One region of the Mesorhizobium sp. BH1-1-5 genome, then DNA from elsewhere that is predicted to be linked to it. Evidence: riboswitches for the same ligand, from Rfam matches in the RefSeq annotation. Region 1 holds a riboswitch; each other region holds the start of a gene.
The links. A riboswitch is a leader RNA that binds a small molecule or an ion and turns the genes downstream of it on or off. The one in region 1 is predicted to bind cobalamin.

Region 1 (4,880 bases):
CAAGGATCCCGAAGCGACCTCGAAGAAGGCGATCGCGGCGTTCAAGCAATTGCTCGAAGGCTTGCGCAAGAAGGCCTGACCGGACGCTTGGGTAACCAAGCCACCGGGTTGTGCACCGGTTTCGGACCGACGCTACCCTCCCGTGATTGACAATCGCCGGGGCAAGCGCATCCTCCACCGCCAACTCATACAGCGCCGCGCGTTCTTTGAACGCGCAAAGGACGCTGTAAAACTTGATTTGGCGCATGATCCCTTTCCGAAAATCGATTCCGATTTTCGGGGTCATGCGCGGGGTGTGGAGAGTCGGGGCCATGTGGGACTTCAGCATTGGCCGGTCAGTGTCCATCATGATGCGGACATGGCCGTTCATCGTCTTTCGCATGATCGTCTATTTCGGCATCACCGTCGCCTACATCATGGCGACCGGCACGGGCGCCAGCGTCGGCTACGGCGTCGGCCATATCTCGACCGATCCGGACGGCCCGACGTCCTTTGCGCTGTGGGGCGGCGTGGTCGGCTTCGGCGTCGTCTCGATCGCCGTCTACTGGATCCGCGAATACATCCTTTATGTGCTGAAAGCGGGCCATATCGCCGTCATGGTGCATCTGATCGACGGCCACGACGTGCCCGACGGCCAGGGCCAGATCGCCTATGCGAAGGAGGTGGTCACCCAGCGTTTCGCCGAGGCCAACATCCTTTTCGTCGTCGACCAGCTGGTCAAGGGCGCCATCCGCGCCATCACCGGCCTGATCGGCGGCATCGCCGCATTCCTGCCTATTCCGGGCCTGAGCGGCCTGGTCAGCTTCATCAACACGGTGATCCGCCTGTCGCTGACCTATGTCGACGAGATCATCCTCGGCTACAACATCCGCATCAATTCGAACTCGCCCTTCGAGACGGCGCGGCAAGGCGTCGTGCTCTACGCCCAGAACGGCAAGCATATGGTCAAGAACGCTGTCTGGCTGGCGGTGATCATGTGGGGCGTGTCCTTCGTCATCTTCCTGTTGATGCTGGCGCCCGCGGCCGCCATCCTTTGGGTCATGCCGGGCGAGCTTGCCGGCTGGGCCTTTGTGCTCGCCATCGTCTTTGCCTGGGCCTTCAAGGCCGCCTTCATCGAGCCCTTCGCCATCGCTTCGCTGATGCAGGTCTATTTCGAAGCGATCGAAGGCCAGACGCCTAATCCCGAATGGGACCGGCGGCTCGCCGAGACCTCGTCGAAGTTCAGGGAGTTGCGCGACAAGGCGCTGGGCTCCTTCGGCGGCGGCTCGCGCTGGGATACGCCCCGAGCTGCTTGATCATGGCTTCGATGTGCTGCCAAGCCTCGCAATCGCCGATTTGAGCGGTGCCTCGCCGGCGCCGCGAAAGGTCTCGCTCATCACCAGCTCGGGCAGGGGCAGGCGCTTGCCCCAGCCATGCGCTTCCAGGTCCGGCTTCGGCGCGAAGGCCGAGACGCGGCCGACGCAGAGATAGGCAATCGGCGTGACATGCTCGGGGATCGACAGAAGCCGCTTCAGCGCCTCGGTTTCGATAATGCTCACCCAGCCGACGCCGACGCCTTCGGCCCGCGCCGCCAGCCAGAAATTCTGCACCGCGCAGACGGTGCTGTAGAGGTCCATCTCGGGGTTGTGCCAGCGCCCCAGCGGCGAATCCTTCGAGCGCTGCCGGTCGCAGGTGATGCACAGATTGAGCGCGCTTTCGCAGATGCCTTCGAGCTTCAGCTTGCGGTAGAGCGCCTGCCGTTCCGCCTCCATCGCCGGCAGTTCCTGCTCGCGCGCGGCGAGGAACAGGTCGCGCACCTGCTGCCGCCGTGCGGCGTCGCGGATGACGATGAAATTCCACGGCTGCATGTAGCCGACCGACGGCGCGTGATGGGCGGCGGTGATGAGCCGCGCCAGCACACTGTCATCGAGATCGTCGGATACAAAATGGCTGCGCACGTCACGCCTGGTGAACATGGCCCGGTAGACCGCGTCGCGCGCCAATTGGTCAAAATCATCGCCGCTCGCGGCGATCGCTGCTGCCTTCATCGCTTTTCCCCATGCGACAAGCAGTCTCCCGCCTGACCAAGCGGGTGACCATGTCTGCCGGGCCGGTCTTCTGGCTCGGGATCGTCCCGCTCCGGCGCCTTCCCGTCAGCGACAGTGGCTTTGCCGGCGCGGTCCCCCTTACAGCGTTGGGCACGCCACGGAGTTCAACCGTGTTCCCGATTCTCCCGCGTCGCGGGCACCAGGCAGCGAGATGACCTTATCGCGAAGTCTGGGCCGCGCCAATGGCGCCAGCGACACGGGCTGACGCAATTTTCCCCAGCCATTCGGCTTTCAAACATGGTCATCCGCGCCGCCGGTGCCTAGATTAGGCGCCATGGCCACCCGTCTCTACACGCACCCGATCTTTCTGGAACACCTGACGCCGCCCGGCCACCCGGAGCGGCCCGACCGTCTGCGCGCCATAGAGCGCGTGCTCGACGACGAGGCTTTTTCCGCGCTCGACCGCGTCAAGGCGCCCGAAGGCGATGAGAAAACCATCCTCTATGCGCATCCCGAGGATTTCGTCGAGCGCGTGCGCGCGGCGATCCCCGAAAACGGCATCGTCTCGATCGACGCCGACACCAGCGCCAGCCCGAAAAGCTGGCAGGCGGTGGTGACGGCGATCGGCGGCGCCAACGCTGCGGTGGACGACGTCTTCGAGGGCCGTGCCGCCAACGTCTTTGTCGCCGCCCGTCCGCCTGGTCACCATGCCGAAAAGACCACGGCGATGGGCTTTTGCCTGTTCAACACGGCGGCGATCGCCGCTCGCTACGCGCAGAAGAAGCACCAGGCCGAGCGCGTCGCCATCGTCGACTGGGACGTCCATCACGGCAACGGCACGCAGGACATTTTCTGGGACGATCCGTCAGTGCTTTACTGCTCGACGCACCAGATGCCGCTTTACCCGGGTACCGGGGCGAAGAGCGAGACCGGTGCCGGCAACATCGTCAACGCGCCGCTCGCGCCGCAGACCGGCAGCGATCTGTTCCGCGACGCCTTCCTGTCGCGCGTGCTGCCGTCCATCGACGCATTCGCGCCGGACCTGATCATCATTTCCGCCGGCTTCGACGCGCACCATCGCGACCCGCTCGCCGAGATCAACCTGACCGAGGACGATTTCGACTGGGCGACCGGCCAGTTGATGGAACGCGCCAGCCGCCACAGCTCCAACAGGCTCGTCAGCCTGCTGGAAGGCGGCTACGATCTGCAGGGACTGGCATTTTCAGTCGCCGCCCATGTCGGGCGGCTGATGAAGGGATAGGGTATGGCAGTGGAAGGCAATGAGGACGTCAAGGCGATGAGCTTCGAACAGGCGCTCGACGCGCTGGAGAAGATCGTCGATGATCTGGAGCGCGGCGACGTCCCGCTCGACCAGTCGATCAGGATCTATGAGCGCGGCGAGGCGTTGAAGGCGCATTGCGACCGGCTGCTGAAGGCCGCCGAGGACAAGGTCGAGAAGATCAGGCTGTCGCGCGACGGCAAGCCGGTAGGAACGGAGCCGCTCGACGCCGACTGAGGTGTATTGATATTCAGGTGAGGCCGGCCTGCAAATGGCGGCCTCCTGCGCTTCCGGTGCTCACGTACTTCAAGTACGCTCCGCTCCGGTTCTCGGAAGCCACCATTTTCGGCTCGGCCTGACCTGAATCTCAACACACCTCGGTGCATGATCTCAGACCGGGCAGAGCAAGCAGGTAAGGAGTTCAAGCCATGTGCCGCAACATCAAGACCCTGGCTAATTTCGAGCCGCCGGCGACCAATGACGAAGTGCATGACGCAGCGCTTCAATTCGTGCGCAAGCTGAGCGGCTCGACGAAACCTTCGAGGCGCAACGAGCATGCTTTCCACCATGCTGTCGAGGCGATCGCAGCGATCGCGCGCGAGTTGATCGACTCGCTCGAGACCAGCCAGGAACCCCGCAATCGCGAGGAAGAGGCGGCCAAGGCGAAGGCCAGGTCGGCGCTTCGCTTCGCCTGAGGAACCGACATGAGCTTCTTTCCGGGAAACGATCCTGAACCCGGCGATGCCTTCGCCTGCGATCAGATCGAACTGATGGTCATTCCGAACGCCAAGGATATCGGCGGTTTCGAGGTGCGTCGCGCCTTGCCGACGGCAAAACGCCGTCTGGTCGGCCCGTTCATCTTCTTCGACCGCATGGGCCCGGCCATCCTGCGCGCCGGCCATGCGCTCGACGTGCGCCCGCATCCGCATATCGGCCTGTCCACCGTCACTTACCTGTTCGACGGCAAGATCAGGCATCGCGACTCGCTCGGCACCGAAATGGTGATCGCGCCCGGCGACGTGAACCTGATGACCGCCGGGCGCGGCATCGTCCATTCCGAGCGCACGCCGGAAGAACTGCGCGGCGCGCCGATGTCGGTCTCCGGCCTCCAGACCTGGCTGGCGCTGCCGGACGGCAAGGAGGAGATTGCTCCGGTTTTCGCCAACACCTCGATGGCCCGTCTGCCCGAGATCGATGCCGAGGGCGTCGGCGGCCGCGTCGTCATCGGCGAATTCTCAGGCCTGCGCTCGCCCGTGGCGACCGCTTCGGACACGCTTTATGCCGATCTGCGCCTGGTCGCCGGCGCCAGCGTGAAAATTCCGGCCGATGCCGAGGAGCGCGCCATCTACACGCTGGAAGGCGAAGTCTCGATCGCCGGCGATGTCTTTCCGGCCGAGCGGCTGCTGGTGTTCAAGCCAGGCGAGGAGATCGTCGTTTCCTCCGAGCGCGGCGCGCATTTCATGCTGTTCGGCGGCGCTTCGCTGGGTTCCAAGCGCTATATCTGGTGGAATTTCGTCTCGTCCTCGAAGGAACGCATCGAGCAGGCCAAGCAGGAATGGAAGACAGGCCGCTTC
Region 2 (4,880 bases), on a different contig from region 1:
GCATGATCCCTTTGGCGATCGCACCGTCCACATCGACCGCTACACGGGCAAGATTCTCGCCGACGTGCGCTTCGCCGACTACGGGCTGGCCGGGAAGGCGATGGCGGTGGGCATTGCTCTGCATCAGGCCAATCTCGGCTGGTGGAACACGGCGCTCAACGTGCTGTTCTGCCTGTCGGTCATCGCCATGGCGCTTTCCGGCGTCGTCATGTGGTGGAAGCGCAGGCCCGCTAGGCGGCTCGGGGCGCCGCTCTATCCCAAGAACTACAGGGCGCCGGTCGCGATCATCGTGATCGCGCTTGCGGTCTCGATCATCTTCCCGTTGACGGGCCTGGCGATCGTGGCCTTCTCAATCATCGACTTCTTGATGCCCAAGCGGTTTAAGGAAGCAGGTCTACAGCCGGCGGGGGCCTGAGTGCAGACTGCTTGACGGTCGCCCGCCTGGCGCGGGCGACCTCGGCCTTGAAGATCCGGCGAGCCGCTATGCGGCGATTGACCTGTTTCGCGAGGCGTGCGAGCCGAAGATCGACCAGCCAGCGGCGATGAGCGCCGTCGCTGCCAACACCAGCACGGCAAGGCTGGGCAGGTGGAAGAAAACGCCTCGCCATCGCGGCTCGACGATCTCGCCGGTGCTGAAGCCCTCGGCGCTGAACTGGCACAGGACCCAGGAGGCGCCGCTACGCACCATGTCGGCGTCGATGTTGGAAATCAGCGCCTTGGCTTCGTTCTGGGCCGAGGGCATCTTCGCCATGTAGGTGAGAAGAGCCTTGGCGGTCGCCAGATACGCATGACTGCATTCGTTAAATGGACTCTGCTCGTCGGCAAGGCTTCCCGGCATCAACCCCCAGAGGCAGTATGTGTATTGCAGGTTGCCGTGATTGTAGAGGCGCCGGAAGGTCGGATCGGTCTCTGTCTGCCGCAGAGCCAGATCGAGGATATCGCTGCGATAGCGGGCGATCACCGCCATCTGGCCATGGGTGAGGCTGGGAATCTGGATGCCGGGCGGGGGCGGCGTCGAGCGCGTGGTGTGCGCATCAGCAGGCGCGGCGGCGAGCAGGAAGACAAGCGCGAAGGCCGCCAGGGCGAAAAACCGAGGCGGCCAGCGCATCGCGGGTCAGGCGTAGCGGCGGGCGCCGCCACGCTGGTTGCGCGCCGCGAGCTCTCGCTCGACGACAGCACCGAAGGCAAGCCCGATGACGGTCCACATCACCAGCTGAATACCCAGCGAAGCGACGCGGAACTGCCAAAGCACCACCGCCGAGAACTGTTCCGGCACCTCGTTGATGTCGGGAAGAGCGGCCTTCACCAGCGCGAAAACGACGAGGAAGGCAAGGCCGGCAACGATCGTCGCATCCCAGGCGCCGAGTCTGTCCCACAGCCGTTGCGCGAGGCCCACAGCCGCTACCATCGTCGCCAGCGAAACGACGATCATGATGAAGAACAGTTCGGTGCGGTAGCCGATGGTTTCGGGATTGCCGACCGAGGGCGGGTTCGCCGGATATTTCAGCCCAGGAACCACGATCACGGCGAAGAAGCCGAGCAGCGCCAGCAGCGCGGAGGTGGCGCGGGGTCCGAGCGATCCCATCCTACCATAAGCGAACGAGAAGACGAGTGAGAACAGCCCGCCAAGCGCGGCGCCATAGACCAGCACGCCGCTGGCGAGGCCGATGCCGGCCTGCGTGGCGCGGCTGACAATCCCCGGCTCCGGCGCCACGCCGGCGGCCTGGTCCTGCTGTTCCTCGAAGGCGATGGCCTTGTCGACCTGCGGCTCGCCATAGACCCGCGCAAAGGCGAACGCCAAAATCCCCGCGACCAGCCCGACGAGCATGCCGCGCAGCAAGAGTTTTCCGACCATGTCAATCTTCCCTTAGTGGCAGGGGAAGCCGAGCAAGTGGCGGCCGTCATGCACGAATTCGTGCACATACATGCCGCGGATCAGCGATGTCGCGCCTTCTTCCGCACCGACGAAATAGATCGCCAACATAAGCAGCAGGCCGCCGAAGATGGCCCACGGCAGAAGCTCGCGGACTGGAATCGGCACCGGGCCGTAGCTGGGTGCGAAGGTGGTGTCGGACATTTTTCCTCTCCTGGGATACTGCGTCCCGTTGATCGAACGAATGCTACGGAAGAAGGCCTGACTTTCGGCTGTTGCCGATCACAGTGGCGCGACCGTGCCGGATTTACACCGACTTCCAATCCCGTATCGTCGCAGACACTATTCAGCGCCTCGTTCGCCGTCAATGTATCGTCAACGAGCGACACGAGATCGTGACGCGCAATTCGACTAGGCCACAGAGGCGGTTTTGATGCTCGTACGCCTGACGATGATCGCAAGTGGAGCAACGCTTGCCGCGCGCAAGGGGCGCTTCCCTTTAGATGAGCGGCTGGAGTCGCAGGCACTCACTCGCGCGAGCGCGGTCGGCCCGGGGTTGCGCCGCGCCGACCGCGTCTGGACCAGCCCGGCGCTGCGGGCGCGCCAGACCGCCGAGGCGTTCGGACTAGAAGGCTCGGTCGAGCCGTTGCTCGCTGACCAGGAATTCGGGCAATGGGGAGGCAAGGGTTTTGAAGAGGTGCAGGCCGAAGATCCGCAGGGCATATCCGCCTGGTTCTCGGACCCGGATGCGGCTCCCCAAGGGGGCGAGTCACCCGCCGACGTCGCCCGTCGGACGGCAAAGCTCATGGAGCGGCTGGTTGCCGAGCGTGGCCACACCATCGCGGTGACCCACGCAGGCATCATCCGCGCCGCGATCATTCATGTCCTCGGCGCGCCGCTCTCTTCGGCCCGGAAGATCGATGTCGAGCCACTCAGCTTTACCGATTTCCGCAGCGACGGCACCCGCTGGCTGCTGCGCGCCCATGGTTCGCAGCCGCGCGGGCGGCCCGGCGCCGACTAGCTCTAAATCAGGAGTTCGGATCCAGCATGCCGAAAATCGAAACGAACAGGATCGCGGCGAGCGCGAGCACGATCTCGATGGCGGTGCCAACTCGGATCGCATGGAGTGCGGTCGAGTGCGCACGACCGATACGCGGCACGAACCAGTAGCGGTTGGCTGTCGCCATCGCAATCATGGCCAGGACGGCGACAACCTTCATCGACAGCAGCATGCGATAGGGCGACGACAACCCGAACGGCCAACCGACAATGAAGAAGCTGTTGGCAATTCCGGACAGAATAGCCAAGGTGACGACGACATGGCCGGCGTTCGAGAAGCGGCGCAGTGCCGTCGCGGCGTCGGCGTCGAAAGGCGCCTTGCTGGCGCTTGCCAGGATGAGCAGCAAAGGCAAAAGCGCACCCACCCAGGCGCCTGCCGACAGGACGTGCAGGGCATCGTTAAGCGGGTGGACGATGCCCCGCCACCCTTCGTTCATGACCGCATGACCGCTAAGCGCCAGGCAGACGAGGCCAAGCCCCGATGCGATCGCGGTTGTCGCCAGTCTTAAGCGGGGCGCGATCATTTGCGTGGCGACAAGCAGGACGCCGGCCAAAGCTTGAGCCAGCCACGCCGTACCGATGTTGGTTGAGGCAAGAACATCCCATAGCATCTGGCCGTTCACGGCGTCGGACCAGCCGTCGCCGATCATCGCCGTTTGTGTCGGCAGGGTGAGGCAGGTAGTACCCAGGGTCAGGCTGACTGCGGCGAGGCGAAAGATTGTCAGCCTGCCCGCGACCGGCTCCGCCACGGATTGCGGCACGAGTACCGCAAGATAGGCAGAGGTACCCCACAGCGCCATCAGCGAACTGTCGTGCACGAAGCGGCATGCCGCAAGCAGCACATCCGGGCTCATGGGCCAGTCCAGCGGCAGAGGAACGGAGCGTCGGTCATGGAAAGGCAGGCGGAAATGCCGGGGCACCCCGTCATTCGCGCTCAAGGCTTCACGGTGAACTTGTAGTCGCCGTGGGTCTTGTGGCCATCCTGCGAGAGCGCATGCCATTCGACCTTGTAGGCGCCTGCGCCGAGCCCGGCGGGGAGATTGACCATGAACGTCTTGTCGCCGTCCATAAGCATGTCGCCATCCGTCTTGATCTCCTTCTTATCCGGCCCAGTGACCTTCACGCCGGTAAACTTCAGATTGAGTTCTTCACTGAACTTGAGGTCAAGTTCGGTGGGGGCTTGTTTCACCGTGCCGTTGACCGGGGGTTGCGCGGCCTCCAGATGGGCGTGTGCATAAGCGACGCCTGAGAGCGTGACAGAGGAGACAGCCGCAAAGGCGGCGGAGAGAATGACATTACGCATGATTTTGATTCCTTGTTTTCAGGTGGCCTTGGCTCAGCCCAATCGAACCGTGAATTTGATTTTGTGATTTGCCCTGCCGAAGCCCGGACAGGCTTTGCAAGATGATGGGAGCCGGGGGACGGCGGGCCGCGCGGACCGAGAGGTCCCAGTTTCTGACCACGGACTGGCGCGACGGCGAGCCGCTTGTCATCGGAAACTAGCAGGTAGGTGATCGGCGCGGCGCCGACGCTGTCCGCTTCGGGGATGATGGCCGTTCCGAGATCGCATCCGGACAGGCAGCAGTCACAACTATATCCGCCCTCATGCGAAGAGTCGTGGCCGGGGCCGCCGGTATCAGTCGTGCATAGGACGTTGCCAAACGCATCGCGAGGTCCGGCAGCGGCCTGCGCTCCCATCCAGGCACCGCCTAGCAGGGTCTGGAAGAGGAGGATTAGGGCAGCGGCAATCGCTGCGGAAGCGGACCATCGTTTGCAGGGCATCTTGATCTGGCCGGCCCTCCGAAGGCAAAGCTACGCCTGTGCTATCGCCGAGGGCACAAATCTCGCTTGCCGAAGCTGGCCACTGTAACGCTAGTTGCCGGATATCATAAGTGCCAAAGGGTCGACCACGCTTCTGATCGTGACGAAGGTCCGGAAAGACTTCACA
Region 3 (4,880 bases), on a different contig from region 1:
GCCGCGCGTCAGTCCTTCGGCGCGTTGCTGTAGAGCGCCACGCCGACGCGGTCGTTGCGCCGCCATCGTACCAGGGCGCGATAGGCCATGTCGTCGGCCGGAACCTCGAGCAGGAAGCGGTCCGGGATGTTCACATCGGCGGCGATACGCAATTCGGCACCCTGCTCATGCTGATTCCTGACCGAGCAGCCGATCCTGACGCCATTGACGACGATCGTGGCTTCCTTGAGCACGAATTCGCGCACATGAAGACGGCGCTCGGTCTCGGGATAATCGGCCATATCCGGCGGGCTCCTCGGGCGAGGCTCTTCTCGCCACGGGGCAGCACCATAGCGGCGAGGCGTTTCCGTTCCGTTAGCGATCACTGAAACGGCGAAGCTCGTCCTGGCCCCGCTGCGGCTCCTCCGCAGGAGAGTGGTTCTCCGGCGCTATTTCGCGCCGGGGGCGAACCCGCTCGCATGCAGCACCCAGCGGCGGCCGTCACTGCGGAACTCGGTGTGCGACAGCGGCTCGATGTCGACCTTCCAGACCGAGGAGAGCGGTGCACCCAGCACATGCACCATGGCGGCGCGGATCGGCACGGCATGCGTGAGCGCCATGGTGTGGCCGCCCTCGGAGGCCAGGTGTTCCATCAGCGCGGCGACGCGCCGGACGACGGCGGCAAGCGATTCGCCGCCATGGGGCGCCGCGTCCGCGTCGGCGAACCAGGCCGCCATGCCTTCCGGGTCCTCTGCCTGCACCTCTTCGAAGCTTCGGCCGGCCCAGCGCCCGAAATCCTGCTCGCCAAGCAGCGGCTCGACCGTCGCATCAAGGCCGAGCGCCTCGGCCGTCTGCCGCGCGGCCAGCGCCGGGCTTGTCCAGACGCGGTCGGCGCGGCGCAGCGAAGCGGCCACCGCGACGGCGCGATCGAGGGCTCGCGGCTCCAGCGCCTCGTCACGCGGAAAGCGCCCCTTGCGCGTGGCCTGCGTCGCGCCGCTTGCGATCATCGTCAGGCGGGCGAGCATCCCAAAACTCCGTGGTCCAGTGAAATTTCGGCCGCGCGAAGCCGTGTTGGCCATTAGATGTCGTTGACAGGCGAACGAAGTGCTGACAAGTGTTTTAGCGCTATACGGGATTGGAAGCCGGTGCGAATCCGGCACGGTCGCGCCACTGTGATCGGCATCAGCCGAAAGTCAGGCCTTATTCCGCAGCATTGTTCGATCAACGGGACGCAGTATCCCACGGGAGGTCCATATGTCCGACACCACCTTCGCCCCCAGCTACGGTCCGGTTGCGATTCCGGTTCGCGAGCTTCTGCCCTGGGCTATCTTCGGCGGGCTGCTTTTGATGCTGGCCATCTATTTCGTCGGGGCTGAAGAAGGCGCGACGTCGCTGATCCGCGGCACGGCGGTGCACGAATTCGTGCATGACGGCCGCCACCTGCTCGGCTTCCCCTGCCACTAAAGCGGCTCGGCATCGCCGAACTCGCTTTCGATTCTGGTCTAACGCGATTCCGGACGGAAAACCGGCACGCAGTTTTCCTGGAATTGCTTGGTTGGTTGAACGCAATTCCGGACGGAAAACCGCTACGCACTTTTCCTGGAATTGTTTGGTTGGTTGAACGCAATTCCGGACGGAAAACCGCTACGCACTTTTCCTGGAATTGCTCAGAGGGATAAGTGACATGGTTGGAAAACTTTTGCTGCGCGGCATGCTTGTCGGGCTGGTTGCGGGGATTCTGGCGTTCGCCTTTGCCCGCGTCTATGGCGAGCCGCAGGTCGACAAGGCAATCGCCTTCGAGGAATCACAGGCCCAGGCCGCCGGCGAGGCACCGGAGCCCGAGATGGTCAGCCGCTCCACGCAGGCCGGCATCGGTCTCGCAACCGGCGTGCTGGTCTACGGCGCCGCGCTCGGCGGACTGTTCTCGCTGGTCTTTGCCTATGCCTATGGCCGTCTGGGCTCGCTTGGGCCGCGTGGCACGTCGGCGCTGATCGCGGTGCTCGGCTTCCTGGCCGTGATCGTGGTGCCCAGCCTCAAATATCCGGCCAACCCGCCCGCGGTCGGCAATGCCGAGACCATCGGCTACCGCACCGAGCTGTTCTTCATCATGATCGTGGTCTCGATCGCGGCCATGGTGGCGGCGGTGGGGTTGGCCCAACGGCTGTGGAAGCAGCTCGGCGCCTGGAACGCCTCGATCGTCGCGGGCCTCGCCTTCCTCGTCGTCTTCGCGCTGGTGAAGGCAGCGCTTCCCGACATCAACGAAGTGCCTGAAAACTTCTCGGCGACGGTGCTTTGGCAGTTCCGTGTCGCCTCGCTCGGCATCCAGCTCGTGCTCTGGACCGTCGTCGGGCTCGGCTTCGGCGCGGTTGCCGAGCGCGTGGTGGCGGTGCGCGACCAGCGCGGCCCTGCCCGGCGCTACGCCTGAAATCCGATGTACCGGCCGCCACGGTTCCTCGCCCTGGCGGCCAAATTGGCTCAACGGTCGATACGACCGCTGAACCACTTTGGTCTTTTGTTTTCTCGCAACTCCGGACGGAAAACCGCGGCACACTTTTCCTGGAATTGCTCGGCTGCGCTGCTGTTGGCACTTCTGGCCACGGCATCGGCGCAAGCGCATAGTGGCTCCTCGACCCCGCCTCCCCCCGGCATCCAGATCCCCAGCCTCACACACGGCCAGATGGCGGTGATCGCGCGCTACCGCGGCGACATTCTCGCACTTGCGCAAGCACAGACCGTGACCGACCCGACCTTCCGGCGGCTCTACAATCACGGCAACCTGCAATTCACATACTGCCTATGGGGCCTGATGCCGGGCAGCCTCGGCGACGAGGAAAGCCCGTTCAACGAATGCAGCCATGCCTATCTCGCCACCGCCAAGGCGCTGCTGACCTATATGGCGACGATGCCGTCGGCCGCGCACGAGGCAAAGGCGCTGATCTCCGCCATCGATGCCGACATGGTGCGCAGCGGCGCCTCCTGGATCCTGTGCCAGTACAGCGGCGAGGCCTTCAGCACCGGCGCGGTCGTCGAGCCCAGATGGCGGGAGATGGTCTTCCATCTGCCGAGCCTGGCGGTCGTGCTGGCCATGATCGCGGCTCTGATGACGGCCGCGTGGTCGATCTTCGGTGCGAGACGCGCACGCGCGGTCTGACTGGCTCAGGCCGGCTGACCCAGATGCTCTTCCTCAATCTGCCGGTGCGCGATCTGCAGGCAGCGACCAAGTTCTATCTCGCGATCGGCGGCAAGCTCAATCCGCAGTTTTCGAATGATCAGGCCAGCTCGATCATGTTCTCCCAAACGATCGGGATCATGTTGCTGACGCATCAACACTACAGCCAGTTCACAGCCCGGCCGATCGGCGACGCCAAGCGCGAGAGCCAGATGCTGATCGCGCTGACCGTCGACAGCAAGGACGCGGTCAATGCGGTGATCGAGAAAGGCGTTGCGGCAGACGGCCGTGCCGATCCAAACCCGGTGCAGGATCTCGGTTTCATGTTCAACCGCCACATCGAAGATCCGGACGGCAATGTTTGGGAGTTCCTGTGGATGAATCCCGCAGCCATGCAGCAGCCATGCAATAGAGCGCCTGTAGCGCCCCCGTACTGGAATGACGCCCTGGAAGCGACGGGCAGCAGCACCCTCGCTTCCATGTCCGGGCAATGCCTGCAGTCGTCCTCGACCAACCTTGGCATCCCTGTGTCCGCGCCCACGCCTGGGGCGTGCCGTCGCCAGTCCGGCTAGCGCATTGCGGCGCGCTGGCGTAAGCATCGGCATCGTCCGGCCTCCGGATTCGCAGCCGCCAGCAGCCATGTTCGCCCCCGAAGCCTTTGCCGTCACCGCCGCTATATGCAGCGCGCTGAGCTCCATGTTCCTGAGCGAGCTCAAGGGTCGCGTTCCCTTGCTGCAGCTCGCCCGCTGGCAGATGCTCGCGACCTTCGTGATGACCGGCTCGGTGTCGCTGGCGATCGGCGGCTGGCACACGATCGGACCGAGGGAGTTCTGGCTGCTTGCCGGATCGAGCTTCGCCGGCATCAGCATCGCCAGCACGACCTATTTCGCCACCATCTATTCGGTCGGCCCGCGCATCACGGCGCTGCTGTTCTCGCTCACCTCGCCTTTCGCGCTCGCGCTCGGCTATCTCGTGCTCGGCGAAACCATCAGCCGCTGGCAGGCGCTGGGCGTCGCACTGGTGCTTGCGGGCATCGTGCTGGCGATCGGCATGCCGCGACGCTTCCTCAAGCGCGGCGACCTGGCGCCGGCGATGCCGGTCGTCACCCCGTCCACCGTGCCGGTCAGCACCGCGCCCGGCCCGCCGCTTACCGGGCGCCTTGGACCAGGCGTCGTCCTCGGCGTAATAACTGCGCTCGGCCAGGCGATCGGCACGCTTCTGGCGCGGCCGGCCATGGCCGCCGGCGTCGAGCCGTTCAGTGCGATGGCGCTGCGCTCGGGCCTCGCCGTGATCCTGTTCGTCGCGCTTGGCGCGACGCCGTTCGGCAGGGGGAAACGGGAGGCTGTCCAGTTCGGCACGGTCGGGCTTGCCGTGCTTTCCGCCTTCGTCCGCACTTCGCTCGGCATGTCCTGCCTGATGGCGGCGCTGCGCACCGGCAATGTCGGCATCATCTCGACGCTGTCCTCGATGACGCCGGTCCTCATCCTGCCGATGGTGTGGCTGCGCAGCGGGCACAGGCCGACAACCGCAGCCTGGGCCGGCGCATTGCTGGCGATCCTAGGCACGGCGCTGATCAGCCTTGGGAGAGTCTAGCCCCGGACGTTAGGTGTATCGCGGGCCGACTCCAAGAATGCCTGTCTCACCCATGCGCGTGCTCATGGTGATGGCCTTCCGGTTCCGCCATGGCGAAGGGCAGATCCTCGCTGTCGGCACCCGCTGCCAGTTGCAGCCT
Region 4 (4,880 bases), on a different contig from region 1:
GTCCCATCGCGCAAGACCGAGCCCGCCCATGGTCCAGAACAGTACCGAATGCGCGGCGCGCTGGTCGCCGGCGAAGACGAGATAGTTGGTCAGCGCGGTGAACAGGAAGGAGACCGCGAGGCCGGCAAGGATCAGCCGCTCCGGTCCCTGCCCCCTCACCCGCGGAACGAGCAGGAGCACGATCGCCGCTGCCAGCATGCCGCCTGTGAAGGCGGCGAGCGGGAGCGTCCAGATGCCGAAACTGTCGCCAAACACGGTGATGACCGAAACGGCGCCCGCGGCCGCGCCCGAGGACAGGCCGAACAGGAACGGGTCGGCGAGGTCGTTCCTGGTGACGGTCTGCAACAGCGCGCCGACAACGCCGAGACCAGCGCCGACGGCGATCGCCAGCAGCGTGCGCGGCAGCCTCAAGTCCACGACGATGCTGCCGACCGGGCCGGATGGGCTCTGGCTGTCGAGCCCCGCCGCATGCGCCAGCGCGCCGACGACCTCGCGCAAGGGTATCAGCGTCGAGCCATAGGCGATCGAAAGCAGCGCGAGCGCGACCAGCAGGATCGCGCCCAGCGCCATCGCCAGGACGAAGGGCTTGCGGTGTGGTCTCAAAACGCTTCCGGATGCATGGCCCTGGCGATCTTGCCGATCGCCTCGATATTGGCGGGTCCGGGCGTCAGCTCGGCGTAGCGCAGCGCAACGAAGCGCTCGTTCCTGACGGCGTCCGTCTCTTTCATCGCCGGGTGGACTTTAAGGAAATCGAGCAGCTTCCTGTAGCCGCCGCCATCCTGGTAATCGAGCAGGATCAGGAACTGCGGATTGCGCGAGGCGACCGTTTCCCAGTCGGTGTTGCCCCAGCTCGTCTCCATGTCGGCCATGATGTTCTCGCCGCCCGCGGCAGCGATCATGGCGTTGGGAATGGCGAACTTGCCGGCGGTGAAGGGCTTGTCCTCGCCGGAATCGTAGAGGAACACGCGCGTGCCCTTGGCGCTGCCCACTTTCGCGGTGATGCCGGCGAGCTCGGCCTTCCAGCCGTCGACCAGCTTTTCGGCCTCCGCCTCCTTGCCGAAGATCTTGCCCAGCTTCTCGACGTCGCCGTAGAGCAGGTCCATCGAGGCGGCGGGACGGTTCTTGTCGAGATGGACGCAGCTCTCGGTCAGCACCAGCGTCTTGATGCCATGTGGGGCAAGCGTGTCGGGGGTGACCTCGCCGCCCGGCTTCATGCCGTAGTACCAGCCGGCGAAGAAGAAATCCGGCTGCACGGCGACGAGGTTTTCAAGCGTCGGATATTTCGGCGCCAGCTCCGGGATGGCGCCCTGCTCGGCCTTGAACTCCGGGCCGACCTTGTACCAGCCGGTGATGCCGGTCAGCCCGACGATCGACGGCTGCAGCTTCAGCGCGAAGGCCATCTCGGCCATGTTGAGGTCCTGGATTACAGCGCGTTTCGGCGGCGCGTCGAAGGTGAGCGGCTTGCCGCAGCTGTCGACGGTGACTGGGAAAGCGAAGGCGGCCGGGGCGACGAGCGACAGGGCCAGCGACAAAGCGAGGCGTTTCACGGAATGATGCTCCTTGTTTTGGGGTGGGCAGGTTCAGGATGGCGACGACGCGCGCGTGGGCAGCTCGAAAACGGTGAGCTCGCGGTCCTCGGTCGGGTGCCGCAGGCGCAGCACATCGATGCCGAACACCTCGCGGATAAGCGGCTGCGCCAACGCCTCGCGCGGCGGCGCCAGCGCATGCAGCCGGGCGTTGCTCATCACCGCGACGCGAGTGGCGAAGGGCGCCACAAGCGCGAGGTCGTGCAGCACGGCGACCACGGTCATGTTGAATTCGGCCACCAGCTCGAGCAGTTCTGCGCGGGCGCGCGGGTCAAGGTGATTGGTCGGCTCGTCGAGGAACAGGATCTTCGGCTCTTGCGCGATGGCACGGGCGAGCTGCGCGCGCTGGCGCTCGCCGCCGGAGAGCGAGCCGATGGCGCGCGCAAGCAATGGCAAGAGCCCGGTTCGGCGCAGCGCCTCGACGACGATGTCGCGGTCGTCGTGCCGGCGCCTCAGGCCGGCGTGCGGGACGCGGCCAAGCTCGACATAGTCGATGAGCGCCAGCCGTGGATCGGGCTGGTCGGTCTGGCCGACGACGGCGATGCTGAGCGCCCGCTCGGCGGCGGTGATCCTGTCCAGCCGGCGCCCGGCCAAGCGAACCTCGCCGCGGCTCGGCGACAACGCCCCGCACAACATGCGCAGCAGCGTCGTCTTGCCGGCGCCGTTCGGGCCGATGATGGCAAGGCGCTCACCCGCCGCCAGCGACAGGCTGAGATCCTCGACCAGGGTCCGGCCGTTTGCCGTGGCGCGCAGATCGCGGGCTTCGAGCAGGGGCGCGCTCACCGGACTTGCTCCGTTGCCTTACCCGCGGTGGGGATGCGCGCCAGTATCTTGCCGGCGAGCCTTGCCGGACGCTGGCCGGAATTGCACCAGCCGTCGGGCAGCGAGGCATAGAGCCTGGCGAATTCGACCAGCGGGCCGGCATCGGTGCCCCTGTCGATGGAACCGAAGAGATAGGTGGCTTTGCCTTGCGCCTTGAAGGCCACGGTCAGCGGCCGCGCGCAGCCGGCCATGCAGTCGATGGTCTCGATGGCAAAGGAAGGTGTCTGCCGCAAGGAGAGCCTGGAGCGAAGGTCGGCGCATAAATCCCCGCCGGACCTCAGCCCGGTCAGGGTGTCGCGGCACAGCGAACAGACGATGATACGATGGCTTGAGGCTTCCAACATTTCCGTCACTTTCCAAAATGGCGACGGAAGGATGCTGGGCGAGCCGGCCGACAGGACGGTGCCCGCGTCTCCTCCCGGCACACCCCGTCCGGTCAACTCGTGTCGATGGCAGGTCTCCTGGCTCGCGGGTCGCTGCGCCATCCGCCTTCCCAGCCTTGCCGGCCAGTGGCATTTCGGATGGAGCTCGCCGCTCACAGTTGCGGGGGCAGCCACGGGTTCGACCCAAAGCGGATCTCACCGTGTTCCCTTTTCACCCCTCGCCTTGCGGCTCGGGGACCATGACGCAGCCATCGTAGGTTGTCGCCGTCCGAGTCGCAACGGGCCTCTGTCCGCTCCTTGCGCGAGAGACGTGGCGGGATCGTCGTGTCGTTGCCGCAAGTTTCTGACCCTTTTTGATATGTAATAACATTACCAACTAGCCTACGCTACTTGGCCTGTCAACGTCGTTCGACTTCGCTTGAAACGCAATTTCGATCAAACTGGCGCGCGGCGCGGCGGCTAGGGTCGGCCTGCCAAATGCGAGGAACCATGAACCCGACCGAGAAAGCGCTGTGGTTTGTCGAAAGCCACCTGCCCGACGCCATCAGCCTCGACGAAATAGCGGCAAGCAGTGGCGTGTCGCGCTTCCATGTGACGCGCGCCTTCGGCGCGGCCACGGGACGATCGGTCATGGGCTATATGCGGGCGCGCCGCCTGAGCGAAGCGGCGCGCAAGCTGGCCGGCGGCGCGCCCGACATTCTTTGCGTCGCGCTCGATGCCGGCTACGGCTCGCATGAGGCGTTCACGCGGGCTTTTCGCGAGCAATTCGGCACCACGCCGGAGTTGGTGCGCGCGCAAGGCTCGACCCAAAACCTCGACCTCGTGGAGCCCATTCTGATGGACAGTTCGCTTCTCACCGCACTCGAGCCGCCGCGCTTCGAGACCAGCCGCCCCTTCCTCATCGCCGGCCTCGGCGAGCGTTATCGGGCGGGAACGGAGCTTCCATAAGGCGGAAGGGAGCGGACTTACCGGGTGCCGCTCCAGGTCCTTTTCGACCATTTCGTGATAGCATTGCAGACTGGTTCGGGCAAACGCTGCTGGGCGACCCGCGAACTAAAGCTCCAGGTTCCAGGTCTGGCCGACCAAGTCCTTGCCGAAGGAATGATGGCGTTCCTCGTCGACCAGCCTGAAGCCCGCTTCCTGGTAGATGCGGCGGGCCGCGCCCAATATGTCGTTGGTCCAAAGCGTCAGCGTCCGATAGCCCTTGGCGCGAGCGAAGGTGATGCACTCGTCGACCAGCCGCGCGCCGATGCCGAGGCCGCGCGCCGATGGTTCGACATAAAGCAGCCTGAGCTTCGCGACCTTGGGCGATTTGCGCACGACGAAGACCGAGCCGACCACCTCGCCTTCGCGCTCGGCGATCCAGCTTCGCTCCCATTGCGGGACGAAGTTCTTGACGAACTCGCCGAGGATCTCAGCGACCAGCGCCTCGAAGGTCTCGTCCCAGCCATATTCCTGCGCATAGAGCATCCCCTGGCGACGCGTGACCCAGCCGATGTCGCCGACCTGCAACGGCCGCAGGATATACGGCACCTTCGGTTCGGGCCTGTCGCCAAGCAGATCGTGGACGGTGCGCATGGCCTTGACCAGCCGCTCCTGGTCGGCCGGCGCCAGGCGATCGAGCAGCGCGCGCACCTGGTCGTGCGAATCCTGGTTGAGCGGCGCGAAGGCCTGGCTGCCCGCCAGCGTCAGCGCGATCGAGGCGCGGCGCGCGTCGGCCTCGCTTGCCTCGCGCTCGACCAAGCCGCGTTCCTCGAATTTTTTGAGGAGACGGCTGACATAGCCGGGGTCGAGGCCGAGATCGCGCACCAGGTCGCTGGCGACCAGCCCGTCACGATTGGCAAGTTCATAAAGCACCCGCGCCTCGGTCAGCGAGAACGGGCTCTTCAGCAGGCCTTCGTCGAGCAGGCCGATCTGTCGCGTGTAGAAGCGGTTGAAGGCGCGCACCGTATCGATGCGTTCCTTGCCGGGATGATCGTGGATGGTCATGGGAAGTCCTCCTGTCTTGGACAGGATCAATCATTTAGTTGACTGAGTCAATAAAATGCTTGTGGCGAGCCGCCTCACAACTTCGTCATTCCAGGGCGGA

Region 2: linked by a shared signal. The riboswitch ahead of LB572_RS20730 (CbtB domain-containing protein) and the one ahead of bluB (5,6-dimethylbenzimidazole synthase) in region 1 are both predicted to bind cobalamin.
Region 3: linked by a shared signal. The riboswitch ahead of LB572_RS27380 (CbtB domain-containing protein) and the one ahead of bluB (5,6-dimethylbenzimidazole synthase) in region 1 are both predicted to bind cobalamin.
Region 4: linked by a shared signal. The riboswitch ahead of LB572_RS04545 (DUF1636 family protein) and the one ahead of bluB (5,6-dimethylbenzimidazole synthase) in region 1 are both predicted to bind cobalamin.

The regions. Positions count from the first base shown of each region.
Region 1 covers NZ_JAIUIM010000023.1:65,371-70,250, reverse strand. Annotated here, with positions in the region: gene LB572_RS26115 (TetR/AcrR family transcriptional regulator) at 1-79, shown strand, start outside; gene LB572_RS26110 (hypothetical protein) at 312-1,295, shown strand; gene bluB (5,6-dimethylbenzimidazole synthase) at 1,296-2,027, opposite strand; cobalamin riboswitch at 2,070-2,246, opposite strand; gene LB572_RS26100 (histone deacetylase family protein) at 2,362-3,288, shown strand; gene LB572_RS26095 (exodeoxyribonuclease VII small subunit) at 3,292-3,543, shown strand; gene LB572_RS26090 (DUF2277 domain-containing protein) at 3,735-4,001, shown strand; gene LB572_RS26085 (pirin family protein) at 4,011-4,880, shown strand, end outside.
Region 2 covers NZ_JAIUIM010000015.1:106,313-111,192, reverse strand. Annotated here, with positions in the region: gene LB572_RS20745 (PepSY-associated TM helix domain-containing protein) at 1-415, shown strand, start outside; gene LB572_RS20740 (hypothetical protein) at 482-1,108, opposite strand; gene LB572_RS20735 (CbtA family protein) at 1,115-1,855, opposite strand; gene LB572_RS20730 (CbtB domain-containing protein) at 1,868-2,077, opposite strand; adenosylcobalamin (AdoCbl) riboswitch at 2,122-2,203, opposite strand; gene LB572_RS20725 (histidine phosphatase family protein) at 2,307-2,894, shown strand; gene copD (copper homeostasis membrane protein CopD) at 2,902-3,786, opposite strand; gene copC (copper homeostasis periplasmic binding protein CopC) at 3,867-4,235, opposite strand.
Region 3 covers NZ_JAIUIM010000026.1:47,489-52,368, forward strand. Annotated here, with positions in the region: gene LB572_RS27370 (PilZ domain-containing protein) at 9-281, opposite strand; gene LB572_RS27375 (histidine phosphatase family protein) at 429-1,004, opposite strand; adenosylcobalamin (AdoCbl) riboswitch at 1,090-1,233, shown strand; gene LB572_RS27380 (CbtB domain-containing protein) at 1,234-1,443, shown strand; gene LB572_RS27385 (CbtA family protein) at 1,664-2,404, shown strand; gene LB572_RS27390 (hypothetical protein) at 2,561-3,130, shown strand; partial or broken gene LB572_RS27395 (VOC family protein) at 3,145-3,546, shown strand; gene LB572_RS27400 (DMT family transporter) at 3,788-4,741, shown strand; partial or broken gene LB572_RS27405 (cation diffusion facilitator family transporter) at 4,788-4,880, opposite strand, start outside.
Region 4 covers NZ_JAIUIM010000003.1:40,765-45,644, forward strand. Annotated here, with positions in the region: gene LB572_RS04530 (FecCD family ABC transporter permease) at 1-570, opposite strand, end outside; gene LB572_RS04535 (ABC transporter substrate-binding protein) at 600-1,547, opposite strand; gene LB572_RS04540 (ABC transporter ATP-binding protein) at 1,581-2,369, opposite strand; gene LB572_RS04545 (DUF1636 family protein) at 2,366-2,752, opposite strand; cobalamin riboswitch at 2,842-3,048, opposite strand; partial or broken gene LB572_RS04550 (helix-turn-helix domain-containing protein) at 3,281-3,727, shown strand; gene LB572_RS04555 (helix-turn-helix domain-containing GNAT family N-acetyltransferase) at 3,845-4,780, opposite strand.